DNA from 3 places in the Streptomyces sp. NPDC043853 genome. Region 2 is predicted to be linked to each of the others. Evidence: riboswitches for the same ligand, from Rfam matches in the RefSeq annotation. Region 2 holds a riboswitch; each other region holds the start of a gene.

Region 1 (4,758 bases), 710 kb from region 2:
GCCGCCCCCGTACGGCGAGGTTGGCGTAGCGGAAGTCGTGCTCTTCGCGTCGGTCGGCCAGAAGTACGGCGAACCGGTCGGCCCAGCCTACGAAGGTGTCACCCGGTCCCGGGTCCCCCACACCCTCGGTGAAGCTGTCGCCGAGCGCCGCGTACGAGCCAATGGTCTGGAATGTCGAGTTCGTCGAGTCGTCGCCTGCCACACTGCCTTATCTTTCCCCGACACCTGTGACCTACGCGACCGTAGCCAAGGGTTGACGGGGAGTGATCTTTACCACCCGGTGCAGTGGAATACGTCCGGTCGCGCGACCGGACACGTGACCGGAGGCTCGCCCAAGGGCGCGGCCGGGGCCGGGAATCCCCCTCGGAATCCCGGCCCCGGCCCCCTGACGGACGGACGGTCCGTCAGTTGCCCCAGTCACCTCGGTTGCACCCGATCGCACCTGCTTGCCCTCGGTTGACTGGGTTTTATTCAGATGTCCGGATTCGCTCCGGTCAGACGCTGACGCCCTTCGACCGGAGGTAGGCCAGCGGGTCGATGTCCGAGCCGTAGCTCGAGGTGGTGCGGATCTCGAAGTGCAGGTGCGGGCCGGTGGAGTTGCCCGTGGAACCGACCAGGCCGACCTGCTGGCCGGCGGTCACGGTCTGGCCGACCGAGACCGACAGCTGCGACATGTGGCCGTACTGCGAGTAGTGACCGTCGGCGTGCCGGATGATCACCTCGTTGCCGTACGAGCCGGCCCAGCCGGCCGAGACCACGGTTCCCGCGCCGACCGCCTTGACGCTGGTGCCGAAGGTGGCACCGAAGTCGACACCGGTGTGGGTACCGCTGGCCCACATGCTGCCGCTGGCCTTGTAGGGGGTGTTGATGCCGGCGATGACCGGGGCCACGAAGCCGGCGGCGCTCGCCGGGGCCGCCTCGCGCTCGCTGCGGGAGGCGGTGCCGGCCGTGGTCCGCTGCGGGGCGGCGGACTTGGGGGCGGCGGACTTGGGGACGGAGGTCTGCGGGGCGGCGGCCTGCGGGGCCTCCTCCTGCGGAGCCTCCTCCCGCACGGCCGGGGCCTCCTGCTCGGGCGCCTCGGCCTCGGGGGCCGCCGGCTGCTCCGCCGGGGCCTCCGCCTGGCCGGCGCCCGCAGCGTCCGCACCGTCCAGGGTGAGCCGCAGACCGGGGTGGATCAGGTTCGGATCGGAGCCGACGGCCTCGCGGTTGTCGGCGTAGAGGCTGGGCCATCCGCCCGGGATGTCCCGATCCTGGGCGATCTGCGACAGGCAGTCGCCCGGCGCCACGGTGTAGACGGAGGGGGCCTGCCGCAGCGAGGCGGGCACCGCCTGGACGGCGGCGGCCGGAGCCTGCGCGGGAAGCGCGGCGGCGGGGAGGGCGGCGGGGAGGGCGGCGGCGCGCACGGCGGGGAGCTCGACCGCGTTCGCGGCACCGGAGGCGGCTCCGAGCAGCGGGAGCGCGAGGGCCGCGCCACCGGTGCCGGCCGCGACGAAACCGCGGGATATCGGGCTGGACTTGGGGCGGCGGTGCTTACCCTTTCCGGGCATGGCGCATTCCTCTCCGTTGCCTGCGAGGTGAGCTGTCGGGTTCGGACTGGAGATGTCCGGCCGTCGGAGACGGCTTCACCCCGAGCCGTCCGGAGACAAAGATCCAAAAACGGCGGCTTACCTGGTTCCCCCGCTCCTGCCGTACACGTGATTGGTCGGGTTGCGGTTTCCCGGGTAGCGGCAGGATTCGGCGGTCCACCCGGATCGGGGCTGACCGTAATCCAGTTCGGGCGTATGGAACAAGCCGCGAATTCCCGTGAAGGAATCATCGAAGTGATGGATCAATGGAATTGCGGTCACCCTGCGTCCATTCGGGATCTTTCGGGTTCCGTAACACCCGTACGGGGCAGGGAATTCGAGTTCCGCGAGCAGGCACTCAACGTCACCGTATGATCCTGCTCACGAGGCACCACCGACGCGGAGGAGTTCGTGTGACCCAGCAGATACCCGGCACTTCGTCCACTGAGCCCGAACTGTCCGGAGTGCGCAACTTCCGTGATGTGGGCGGCTTGTCGACCCCGGACGGACGGAGGGTCAGATCGGGAGTTCTATTCCGAAGCGGACATCTCGCACATGCCACCGAAACCGATACAGAGTTTCTCGCATCGCTCGGACTGCACACGATCTTCGACTTCCGCAACGCCGCGGACCATGCGCTGGAGGGTCCCGACGTCGAGCTGCCGGGTGTCCGGAATGTCAATATTCCGCTCTCCGACCCGGCGGACGGCAAGGAGTTCTGGAAGATGGTCCGCGACGGCGACCTGGAGCAGCTGCGGGCGCTGCTCGGCGAGGGCCGGGCCGCGGCGCGCATGACCCGCTCGTACCGGCAGACGGTCCTGACCCGGACCGCCGAGCACAGCCGGGTGGTGCACTCCCTCGCCGCGGACGGCGTGCCGGCCCTGATGCACTGCGCCGCCGGCAAGGACCGGGCCGGGGTCTCCATCGCGGTCACCTTGCTCGCGCTGGGCGTCGGACGCGAGGCGATCCTGGCGGACTACCTGGAGTCCAACGCCCCCCACCGCCGCTACCGCATCCGCCGCAACGGCGACGCGCCCGAGGCCCGCTCGCCCGAGGTGATGGAGCTCCTCGCGCCGCTGTTCGACGCCCGCGCCGAGTACCTCACGGCCGCGTTCGACACCATCGACGAGACCTGGGGCGGCGTGGACGGCTACCTGGCGGAGGGCCTCGGACTCACGCCCGAGACCCTCGGCAGCCTGCGCGCCCGGCTCCTGGTCTGACGCACCGGCAGGCCCGGGCGCGCCCTCGCCCGCGGGCGGAGCAGGTCGTCACCGGTCGGCGACGGCCTGCTTCACCAGCGTCCGGCCGAACTCCCACATCAGCCCGCCGCCCTCGTGGGCCTCGTCCATGACCTCCCGGAACGCCGTCACGAAGCGGTCCACGTCCCGCTCGTCCACGATCAGCGGCGGAATGAGCTTGATGACCTCCAGGTGGTCCCCGGAGACCTGGGTGAGGATCCGGTGCTTCCGCAGCAGCGGAACCACCACCATCTGGGCGAACAGCCCCTTCCGTGCGGCCTGCAGCATGGCCCAGCGGCTGCGCAGCCCGAGCGAGGAGGGACGTCCGAACTCGATGCCGACCATCAGGCCGCGCCCGCGGACCTCGTACAGCAGCTCGTACTCGTCCACCATGGCCGCGAGGCGCCCCCGCAGCAGGTCCCCCGTCGTCCGGGCGCGGGCCACGATCCCCTCGTCCTCCATGACCGAGAGCACCGCCAGGCCCGCCGCCATCGCCTGCGCGTTGGACCCGAAGCTGGCCGAGTGCACGAGCACCCGGTCCATGGACGAGTAGACCTTCCGGAAGATCCACTCCCGGCCGAGGGTGGCCCCAACCGGGACGTATCCCCCGGAAAGCGCCTTGGCCACGCACACCAGGTCCGGCTCCACGCCCTTTTCGTGCTGGTACGCATAGAAATCCCCGGTGCGGCCGAGCCCGGTCTGCACCTCGTCCGCAATGAGCAGGGCCTTGTGCCGGTGCAGCAGCTCCTGCGCGGCCGGCAGGAATCCGGGCGGGGCGGCGTGCACCCCTTTGCCCTGGACCGGCTCCACCACGAAGGCCGCCACGTCGCCCTTGCGCAGCTCCCGCTCCAGCGCGGCCAGGTCGCCCAGGGCGATCTTCGTATCGGGCAGCAGCGGGGCGAAGCCGTCCCGGAAGCCGCCTTCGCCGTTGACCGAGAGCGAGCCGGTGGTCAGCCCGTGGAAGGCGTGGTCGCAGTAGAGCACCCGGGGGCGGCCGGTGGCGTACCGGGCGAATTTCAGCGCGGTCTCCACCGCCTCCGTCCCGCTGTTCCCGAAGAACACCCGGTCCAGGTGCGGGCTGTACGACAACAGTTTCTCGGCGAGCAGGCCCGGCAGCGGCTGGCAGTCGAACCGGGTGAGGTCGGCGAGCTGGGCGTCCAGGACGTCGTGCAGGGCGCGGCGGACCACGGGGTGGTGCCGGCCCAGGCCCATCACCCCGAACCCGGCCAGCATGTCCAGGTAGTCGTTGCCCTCCGCATCCCAGAAGTGGGCGCCCTCGGCCCGTTCGTAGACCTTGTCGAAGCCGATGGTGTGCAGCATGCGCGGCAGTTGGTGGTTGAGGTGCCTCGCGTGCAGTTCGTACCGTTCCGCGCCCCGCTCGGCCAGCAGGGCGCGGAGGTCGAACTCCGGCCGACCGGTCACCGCTGGTCCCGGTTCCCCGAGACGGTCTCGCGGGCGGCCCGCAGGGACTCCTTCAGGGATCCCATGGTGGCGAGGACCGCGGTGGGCTCGTATCCGCAGTGCGCCATGCAATTCGCGCAGCGCGGGTCCTTTCCGCGGCCGTACGCGTCCCAGTCGGTGTCCTCGACGAGTTCCCGGTACGTCGGCACGTAGCCGTCGCTCATCAGATAGCAGGGGCGCTGCCAGCCGAAGAGGGAGTAATTCGGGATGGCCCAGGCCGTGCACGGGAAATCGGCCTTGCCCTCCAGGAAGTCCAGGAACAGCGGGGAGTGGTTGAGGCGCCAGCGCCGCCGGTTGCCGCCGGCGAATGCCTTGCGGAAGAGATCGCGGGTCTGTTCGACACCGAGGAAGTGTTCCTGGTCGGGCGCCTTTTCGTACGCATAGGCGGGCGAGATCATCATTTCGTCGACCCGGAGGTCGTCGTTGAGGTAGTCGAGGACCTCGATGACGGTCTGCGGGGTGTCGGTGTTGAAGAAGGTCGAGTTGGTGGTGAC
Region 2 (4,758 bases):
GGTGCCGCCGTCACGCAGCACGACGTCCGCTTCCCAGTGGGCCGGGTACGAGGGATCCGACGCGGTGGTCATGGGGTGATCTTAAGGCCGGAACGGGCTGGTGGGCCCTCGCGCGGCGTGGGGTACATACGGGGTAAATCGGTGCAAGCTGGGGAAGGTCCCACGGCGAGGACACCGGACCGGAGGTCGGTCGGAGCATTCCGCACACCGTGAGAGACTGGTCTAGACAACCGCCAGAACCTGAAGGGCAACCACCATGGCAGAGCGCCGCGTCAACGTCGGCTGGGCCGAGGGCCTGCACGCTCGTCCCGCCTCGATCTTCGTCCGTGCGGCGACGGCTTCCGGCATCCCGGTGACGATCGCGAAGGCGGACGGCACCCCGGTCAACGCCGGTTCCATGCTCGCGGTGCTGGGCCTGGGCGCCCAGGGCGGCGAGGAGATCGTGCTCGCCTCCGAGGCGGAGGGCGCCGAGGTCGCGCTGGACCGCCTGGCCAAGCTGGTGGCCGAAGGCCTGGAGGAACTCCCCGAGACGGTCTGACCCTCCGGTCCCCGCACACCCCAGGGCCGCGGCTCCACTTGGTCGGGAGCCGCGGCTCCGGCATGTGGTGAATTCCCCCGGACGCGACGCCGCCGGCACATTTCACGTACGCCTCGAACGAGCGGGCGGACGTGAAATCGAGAAAGCGGGGACGGGCGGCGCGAGAATACCCGGCTTCTCTCGAATTCCGGGGCACCGGAAAATACGCGGACCGGCCACCGCCCGGAAATACTCAAAGTGGCCGCGCACCCGGCAGCCCATTCTTTGTATACGGCCGGTGTTACATTTCGCCGCCCGCCGTGTTGACGTCACGTTGCCGACTCCTCACCGCACCGCACGCGCCCGCGCCCCGTGCCGGCGCGGCCGGTGCGCCTCCTCCGTCCGCTCCGCGTGCGCCGCCATCAGGGCACGGGCCCGCTCCGCGTCGCCCCGCGCCACCGCGTCCACGATCGCACCGTGCTCCGCCCAGGACTCCACGGGACGGACCGGCGCCTGGACGGCGAACATCCAGGCGACCTTGTGCCGCAGCTGCGCCAGCAGCGCGATCAGGCCGGGGCTGGCCGACGCCTGGGCCAGCGTCTCGTGGAACCAGCCGCCCAGCGCCCGCAGGTCCTCGCCCTGCCCCTGCCGGGCCCGCTCCTGGCCCAGCCGGACCAGCCCCCGCAGCACCTTCAGGTGGGCGTCCGTACGGCGCCGGGCCGCCCGCGCCGCCGCCAGCGGCTCCAGCAGCATCCGCAGTTCCAGCAGGTCCGCCGCCTCCTGCACGGTCGGCTCGGCCACGCACGCGCCCGCGTGCCGCCGGGTGATCACGAAACCCTCGGACTCCAGGGTGCGCAGCGCCTCGCGGACCGGGACCCGGGAGACCCCGTACCGGCGGGCCAGCAGTTCCTCGGTGAGTCTGCTGCCCGGTTCGAAGACGCCGGCGACAATATCGTCGCGAATTGCCGTACACACCGCATGCGCAGGAATACGCAAGACCGGACCTCCGCCTGATTACGAGCCGCCGATTCCGTCACGGATACCGGCACCGATCGGATACCGGTCCAAGAACTGTATGGCAGAGCGCCGAATTTTCCGAGCGCGGAGGGGAAAAACAGAAGAAGGCCCCGGCTCGGTGAGCCGGGGCCTTCTTCTGGAATCTTCGGGCGGTGCGTCCGGTCGGACGGTCACGCGTCCGGTCAGACGGTGACTCGTCCGGTCAGACGGTGACTCGTCCGGTCAGACGGTGACGCCGTGCTGGCGCAGGTACGTGATCGGGTTGATGTCCGAGCCGTAGTCGGCGCCGGTGCGGGCCTCGAAGTGCAGGTGCGGGCCGCTGGAGTTGCCGGTGGAGCCGGACAGGCCGATCTGCTGGCCCGGGGTGACCTGCTGGCCGACGCGCACGTTCAGCGAGGACATGTGGCCGTACTGGGTGTAGGTGCCGTCCGCGTGCTTGATGACCACGTTGTTGCCGTAGGCGCCGCCCCAGCCCGCCTCGACGACGGTGCCCATGCCCACGGCGCGGACCACGGTGCCGGAGGCCGCGTGGAAGTCGATGCCGGTGTGGCTGCCGGAGGACCACATGCCGCCGCCCGCCTTGTACTGGGTGGAGACGTAGGAGTCGGAGAGCGGGGAGACGAAGGTGTTCAGCCGCTTCCGCTCGGCCTCGCGCTCGGCGCGCTCCTTGGCCTCGCGCTCCGCCTTCGCACGGACCTCGGCCATGCGCTTGGCCTCGGCGGCCCGCTGCTTGGCCTCGGCCTCGGCCTGGGCCTTGAGGGCGGCGGCCTCGGCGGCGGCCTGCTGGGCGTCAGCCTGGGCCTCGATCTCGCCGGCCGCGTCGTCACCGACGCTGATCGTGTTCAGGCCCGCGTCCTGCGGCGCGTGGTCGTTGTCGGCGGCGAAGGCCGGGGCCGCGAAGGCGCCGATGACGCCGGTGGTGGCGAGGGCGGCGATCCCGGCTATGCCGGCGGTCTTCTTCGTCAGGCGGCTGGAACCACGGTGCTTGCCGGCGCCACGAGTGCCCATGAAAAGGGTGATCCTTTCCTTCCTTCTCGCCTACCGGGTTAGCTGACGGGTTCGGAGCAGGAAGGTCTCCTACGGACCCCTCGCGCGGAGGCGGTCCGATTCACCCCAGGGACTGATGTGGGTCCCCGGCTCCCCAGGCTCGCGCCTGACGGGGACTCGGCGATCGCTGTCCGGTGCCGCGGGTGCGGCTGTTGCAGCTGACGGACAGCGAGACCGACGCTAGGCGGATCATCACTCGATCACCAAATGGACACGGGTTTTTGTTGCGTACGCCACACGACATACAGGCAACCCCACCCGCAACCCGGACATTCAAGCGCAAAGGGGCCCTGGCGGACAACGCGCCAGGACCCCTTGCCCCGAAACCCAGTTGACGGCGGCCTGACCCGGCCGGCCGTCGCCGGCACGGTCGGTCGGCGACCGCAATCAGCGGGTGATCACGGTCAGTTGGCGACCACGGTCACCTCGCCGATGCCCAACGCCCGCACCGGCTCGGCGATCTGCGCCGCGTCACCGACGAGCACCGTCACCAGGCGGTCCACCGGGAAGGCGCTGACCACGGCCGACGTCGCCTCCACGGTGCCGGTTTCGGCCAGCCGCGCGTACAACTCCGCCTGGAAGTCGTCCGGGAGCTGCTGCTCGACCTGGTCGGCGAGGGTGCCGGCGACGGAGGCCGCGGTCTCGAACTTCAGCGGGGCCACGCCCACCAGGTTCTGCACCGCCACGTCCCGTTCGGCATCGGTCAGGCCGCCCTCGGCGAGCGTCCGCAGCACCGTCCAGAGGTCCTGCAGCGCCGGACCGGTGTTCGGGGTGTCCACGGAGCCGCTGATGGCCAGCATGGCCGCTCCGGTGCCCTCCCGGGTGGACCGCAGCACCTGCCCGAAGGCGCGCACCCCGTAGGTGTAGCCCTTCTCCTCGCGCAGCACCTTGTCCAACCGGGAGGTCAGGGTGCCGCCCAGGCAGTACGTGCCCAGCACCTGGGCCGCCCACACGCGGTCGTGCCGGTCCGGCCCGATCCGGCCGATCAGCAGCTGCGTCTGCACCGCGCCGGGCCGGTCCACGATGATCACGCGGCCGGTGTCGTCGGCGGTCACCGGGGGCACCGGGCGGGGCGCGGCGGTACCGCCGGTCCAGCCGCCCAGGGTGTCCGCCAGCACCGCGTCCAGGTCGATGCCGGTGTAGTCGCCGACGACGACCGCGGTGGCGGTGGCGGGGCGTACGTGGGCCTCGTAGAAGGCGCGCACGGCGGCGGAGTCGATCCGGGCGACGGTCTCCTCGGTGCCCTGGCGCGGCCGGGACATCCGCGAGCCGGCCGGGAACAGCTCCTTGTAGAACTGCTTGGCGGCCCGGCGCTGCGGGTTGGCGAGCTCGTGCGGGATCTCGTCGAGCCGGTTGCGGACCAGCCGGTCCACCTCGCCGTCGGCGAAGGCGGGGGCTCGCAGCGCCTCGGCGAGCAGGGCCAGCGCCTTGGGCAGGCGGGAGGCGGGCACCTCCAGGGAGACCCGGACGCCGGGGTGGTCGGCGTGCGCGTCCAGGGTGGCGCCGCAGCGCTCCAGCGCGGCCGCGAACTCCTCGGCGGAGTGCTTGTCGGTGCCCTCGGACAGTGCGCGGGCCATGATCGCGGCCACCCCGTCCAGTTCCTCGGGCTCGGCGTCCAGCGGGGCGTCGAGGAAGATCTCGACGGCCACCACCTGCTGGCCGGGGCGGTGGCAGCGGAGCACGGTCAGGCCGTTGGGCAGGGTGGCTCGCTCGGGGGCGGGGAACGCCCACGGCTTGGGCGCGCCGGCCTGCGGCTGCGGGTGGAAGGTCATCGTGACGGCTGCGGTGTCGCTCACTGCTCCGCCCCCTCGTTCTCGTCGTTCCCGGAATCGGCGGCGCCGGCGGCACCGGCCTCCGCGTCCCCGGCGTCGTCCTCGTCCTCGTCCTCGGCCGTCAGCGGCTCGTAGGCCAGCACCGCCCGGTTGTCGGGGCGCAGCCGGGCCGCGGCCACGGCCTGCACCTCCTCGGCGGTGATGTCGAGCACCCGCTGGACGGCGGTCAGCGCCAGCTGCGGGTCCCCGAACAGCACCGCGAACCGGCAGAGTTCGTCGGCTCGGCCGGCCACCGTGCCCAGCCGGTCCAGCCATTCGCGCTCCAGCTGGGCCTGGGCGCGCTCCATCTCCTCGGCCGTGGGGCCCTCGGCGGCGAACCGGGCGAGCTCCTCGTCCACGGCGGCC
Region 3 (4,758 bases), on a different contig from region 2:
GCTCCGGTCCTCGTTCTCGTCCTTCTTCTCCCCGCACGGGGTGACGCAGGGGCCCTTGGCCCACCACTCCGGCAGCATGGCCAGGGCCTCGTCGCCGAACGGGTTCACGCCCGGGCCCGCCGCCAGCGAGTGGCCGACCAGCACGTGCAGGCACTTGACCCGGTCCGGCATGCCGCCGGCGCTCGGGAACCCCTGGAGCACCTCGATGGCGTCCCGGCGCTGGATGTAGTCCTCGTGCGCGGCCCGGTAGGCGGCGGCCAGCTCCGGGTCCTCGGCGAGCCGGGCCTGCATCTCCTTCATCACGCCATTGGCCTCCAGCGTGCCGATCGCGGAGGCGGCGCGCGGGCAGGTCAGGTAGTAGAGCGTGGGGAACGGGGTGCCGTCGGGAAGCCGGGGTGCCGTCTCGACCACGTCCGGCTGACCGCAGGGGCAGCGGTGCGCGATGGCGCGGAGCCCGCGCGGCGGTCGGCCGAGCTGCTGCTGGAACGCCTCGATGTCGGCGGCGGTCGGCTCGGTCCGGTCGGTCTGGGGCGGGGGCGTCTGCATGCCTGGAGGAATCTCTTCGTTCGCGGTTGATTCAGTCGGTGTCGGGACGGTCGGCCTTGTCCACGCCGTCCCAGACGTTCGAGTACCAGGGGCGGTCGGCCGCGCCGTGTTCGGTGCGGCGCCGCTCCTCGGCCTCGGCGTCCGGGTCGGCCATCGTGTAGCCGACCTCCCCCGGCTGGACGAAGTGCAGGTGCTTGCGCGCCTGCTGCTTCACATAGGCCGGGTCCTGCCAGCGGGCCTTCTCGTCGCGGAGCTCTTCGAGGCGCTGGCGCGCCTCGTCGGCGGCCCGCTGCTGCTCGGTGATCTCCGAGCGCTGGGAGACGTACTGGCGCATCGGGTACGCGAGGGCGACGACCAGCGTACAGAGGACGAGGACCAGGAGGGCGGCGCGGCCGGTGAGCCGGCTGCGCCGGACCTGACGGCGCGACTGGGAGCGGTAGACGTGGGCTGCGGTGCGCTCGCCGAGCTGCTTGAGCCTGGTCGCGGTGGAGAACCGGTCCCGGTTCCCGGCCATGTCGCGCCTCCCCTTATTACGCAGTACGTCCCCGCACACGGTACGGGACCGCGGGCGGGGACGTACGGAGGCTCAGGGACCGATCAGCCCTTGAAGCGCGGGAACGCGGAGCGGCCCGCGTACACCGCGGCGTCGTCGAGGATCTCCTCGATGCGCAGCAGCTGGTTGTACTTGGCGACGCGCTCGGAGCGGGCCGGGGCGCCGGTCTTGATCTGGCCGCAGTTGGTGGCGACGGCGAGGTCGGCGATGGTGACGTCCTCGGTCTCGCCGGAGCGGTGCGACATCATGCACTTGAAGCCGTTGCGCTGGGCGAGCTCGACGGCGTCCAGGGTCTCGGTCAGGGAACCGATCTGGTTCACCTTCACGAGCAGGGCGTTGGCGGTGCCCTCCTCGATGCCGCGGGCCAGGCGCTCCGGGTTGGTGACGAACAGGTCGTCACCGACGAGCTGGACCTTGGCGCCGAGCTTCTCGGTGATGACCTTCCAGCCCGCCCAGTCGTCCTCGAACAGCGGGTCCTCGATGGAGACCAGCGGGTACGCGGAGACGAGCTCCTCGTAGTACTCGGTCATCTCGGCGGCCGAGCGGGCCTGGCCCTCGAAGTTGTACTTGCCGTCCTTGTAGAACTCGGACGCGGCGACGTCGAGCGCGAGCGCGATGTCCTTGCCCGGGGCGTAGCCGGCCTGCTTGATGGCCTCGAGGATGAGGTCCAGGGCCTCGCGGTTGGAGCCGAGGTTCGGGGCGAAGCCGCCCTCGTCGCCGAGGCCGGTCGACAGACCCTTGCCCTTCAGCACGGACTTGAGGGTGTGGTAGACCTCGGTGCCCCAGCGCAGCGCCTCGGAGAAGGACTCGGCGCCGATCGGCGCGATCATGAACTCCTGGATGTCCACGTTGGAGTCGGCGTGCGACCCGCCGTTGAGGATGTTCATCATCGGAACGGGCAGCAGGTGCGCGTTCGGGCCGCCCAGGTAGCGGAACAGCGGCAGGTCGGAGGCCTCGGACGCGGCGTGGGCCACGGCCAGGGAGACGCCCAGGATGGCGTTGGCGCCGAGGGAGCCCTTGTTGTCGGTGGCGTCCAGGTCGAACATGGCCTGGTCGATCAGGCGCTGCTCGGTGGCGTCGTAGCCGACGAGCTCGGGGCCGATCTGCTCGATGACCGCGAGAACGGCCTTCTCGACACCCTTGCCCTGGTAGCGGTTGGGGTCCCCGTCGCGGAGCTCAATGGCCTCGAAGGCACCGGTGGAGGCACCCGAGGGGACTGCAGCACGGCCGGTGCTGCCGTCGTCGAGGCCAACCTCGACCTCGACCGTGGGGTTGCCTCGGGAGTCCAGGATTTCCCGGGCTACGACGACGTCGATGGACGGCACGAGCATCTCCTTCTGGGATGTGACGCTAGGTGTGCGGCGGCATCTGGGGGCCGTGGCACGACCCCTGCCGGACTAGAGCCTAACCGGAGCCGGGCGGTCGGCCGGTCGACCGCCCGGGTCCTGGGACGAAAAAGAGCCCGAATACCCGTCTACCCGGACATACATCCCGGTCCGGGGCCTCCCGGCCGTACACACCACCGCCCGACGCGTCGGGGACGCGCCGGGCGGGTGTCCTGCCGCCGGGAAGCGGCGGGAAGGGTTCGAGCAGGTGTCAGGAAAGGTTCAGCTTCTGACCCGGGAAGATCAGATCGGCGTCCGGGACGATGTCCTTGTTCAGCTCGTGCAGCTTCTGCCAGCCGCCCTGGACGTGGTGGGCGTCGGCGATCGCGCCGAGGGTGTCGCCGGACTTGACCTCGTAGGAGCCGTTGCCGGTCTTCGGGGTGGCCGGGGCCGGGGTGGCCGGCTTGGCGGCGGGCTTGGTCGGGGCCGGGGTGTTCGAGCGCTCGGACCGGGTGGTGAAGGTCTCGGTGCGCTTCGTCTCCTTCTTCGGCGCGGCCTTCTTGGTCTCGGGCTTGGCCTTGGAGGAGGAGCCGTTCGAGGTGCCGGTGCCGCCGCCGCCGTTGTACGCGGAGTTGGTCAGGCCCTTGCCGCAGTGCGGCCAGGCGCCCTTGCCCTGGCTCTTGAGCACCTTCTCGGCGACGGCTATCTGCTGCGCCTTGGTGGCCTGGTTGGCCTGCGGGGCGTAGTTCTTGCCGCCGTAGCCCGCCCAGGTGGAGGCGGAGAACTGCAGGCCGCCGTAGTACCCGTTGCCGGTGTTGATCGACCAGTTGCCGCCGGACTCGCACTTGGCGACGGCGTCCCACTGCGAGGCGGTGGCGGCGTTCGCGGTGCCCGCGGCCATCAGCGGGGCGGCGATCGCGGCACCGGTGACACCGGCGAGCGTGACGATGCGGGTGGCCTTGCTGGCGCGACGGTGCTTGCCCTTGCCGGAAAGCAGCATGGAACTTCTCCTCACCGACGCCTGCGAGGTGAGCTGTCGGGTTCGGGCGAGTGAGTTGCCCGGCCTCGCGTCCTAGCGCGTGGCTTTACCCCTAGCCGGTCGGTGACCGTCGGTCAGAACGGTCGCGTTCCGGCGGAAAACCTGTGGTTCCCCCGCTCCTGCCTTCGGCGCTTGCGCGACGACTGTTCCCTCCGCCCGCCGGCAGGACTCGGCGATGCGGTCGAAGGGGCCCGCGGTGGCGAGCGATTCAGAAGGTAGACAGGTCCCGCCCGGATGTTCAATCGGGGTCTTGTACCCGAAACGGCCCCTACTTGCGCTCCCCGGAGGGGTGTTTGCGCAGGTGAGGGGCCGGTTCGCCGAAGGTCACAGGTAGGACACGCCAGTTGACGGGAAGAGACGCATGTCTCACTTGCACGAAAGGGACATTGATCGCTTTCCGGTCGTCCGAACTGGCCCTATTCCGGGGTTACATCCAGTTTCTGACCCGGCTTGATGAGGTTCGCATCGGTCCCGATGACCTGCTCATTGGCCTGGTAGAGGGCCTTTGCGCCGCCCTTCACGCCCTTGGCGTCCGCGATGCTCGTCAGACTGTCGCCGGCCTGGACGGTGTAGGTGGGCCCGGACTGCGGGGCCGGAGTGCCGGAAGGGGCGGGAGCTTCGACCGCGGGGGCCCCGCGGTGGCGTCCGGTGCCCGCCGCCGGGTCGGTCTGCGCGGTTCCGCCCGGCTGCGCGGCGGAAGCTGACGGATCGGCGGACGGGGATGCCGACGGGTCCGGGGTCGTGCTGGAAATGGGCGTTCCGGTCACGGCACCCGGGCTGCCGGGGGTGGCGGACGGGGTGCCGGGGGCGGACGGGCTCGCCGGGGTGGTCGGCGCACCGGGGGTGGTCGGCGCGGCCGGGGTGTTCGGATTGCCCGGGGTACCGGGGTTGTTCGGATTGCCGGGGGTGCCGGGTGTGCCAGGAGTATTCGGATTGCCGGGAGTTCCTGGAGTGCCCGGAGTGCCCGGAGTGCCCGGAGTCGTCGGCGTGACCGGCGTGATCGGCGGGGCCGTCGGGTTGCCCGTGAACGGCGGCGTGGTCGGAGCGGTCGGGGCCGGCTGCCCCTCGGGCGCCACCGGGGCCTCCGGGGCGACGGGGGCCACCGGGGCCGTGGGCTCGGCGGCCGGGGGCACCGGCGTCGGCATGGCCGGCATGCCCGGCATGAACACCCCGCCCGGGGTGCCGACCGGCGTGGAGTTTTCCTGCTGGTTCTCCGCGCGGGACTTCTCCGCCCGCTCCCTGGCCTCGGACTGCCGCTCGATCTGCGTCTGCCCCGGGTTCACCTGGGCGGCCGG

Evidence for each region. Region 2 has a riboswitch for cyclic di-AMP ahead of AC067U_RS04850 (M23 family metallopeptidase). Riboswitches for the same ligand answer to the same signal wherever they lie in the genome.
Region 1: linked by a shared signal. The riboswitch ahead of AC067U_RS01765 (M23 family metallopeptidase) and the one ahead of AC067U_RS04850 (M23 family metallopeptidase) in region 2 are both predicted to bind cyclic di-AMP.
Region 3: linked by a shared signal. The riboswitch ahead of AC067U_RS12725 (transglycosylase family protein) and the one ahead of AC067U_RS04850 (M23 family metallopeptidase) in region 2 are both predicted to bind cyclic di-AMP.

Annotation. Positions count from the first base shown of each region.
Region 1 is NZ_JBWKDJ010000001.1:422,624-427,381, forward strand. It holds gene AC067U_RS01760 (SGNH/GDSL hydrolase family protein) at 1-202, opposite strand, end outside; gene AC067U_RS01765 (M23 family metallopeptidase) at 495-1,547, opposite strand; cyclic di-AMP (ydaO/yuaA leader) riboswitch at 1,552-1,715, opposite strand; gene AC067U_RS01770 (tyrosine-protein phosphatase) at 1,979-2,785, shown strand; gene AC067U_RS01775 (aspartate aminotransferase family protein) at 2,834-4,225, opposite strand; gene hpnH (adenosyl-hopene transferase HpnH) at 4,222-4,758, opposite strand, start outside.
Region 2 is NZ_JBWKDJ010000001.1:1,136,768-1,141,525, forward strand. It holds gene AC067U_RS04835 (bifunctional acetate--CoA ligase family protein/GNAT family N-acetyltransferase) at 1-72, opposite strand, end outside; gene AC067U_RS04840 (HPr family phosphocarrier protein) at 257-538, shown strand; gene AC067U_RS04845 (GntR family transcriptional regulator) at 863-1,513, opposite strand; gene AC067U_RS04850 (M23 family metallopeptidase) at 1,757-2,542, opposite strand; cyclic di-AMP (ydaO/yuaA leader) riboswitch at 2,556-2,714, opposite strand; gene AC067U_RS04855 (M16 family metallopeptidase) at 2,986-4,353, opposite strand; gene AC067U_RS04860 (M16 family metallopeptidase) at 4,374-4,758, opposite strand, start outside.
Region 3 is NZ_JBWKDJ010000004.1:102,309-107,066, forward strand. It holds gene AC067U_RS12710 (DUF501 domain-containing protein) at 1-546, opposite strand, end outside; gene AC067U_RS12715 (FtsB family cell division protein) at 578-1,060, opposite strand; gene eno (phosphopyruvate hydratase) at 1,144-2,430, opposite strand; gene AC067U_RS12725 (transglycosylase family protein) at 2,696-3,424, opposite strand; cyclic di-AMP (ydaO/yuaA leader) riboswitch at 3,428-3,604, opposite strand; gene AC067U_RS12730 (transglycosylase family protein) at 3,880-4,758, opposite strand, start outside.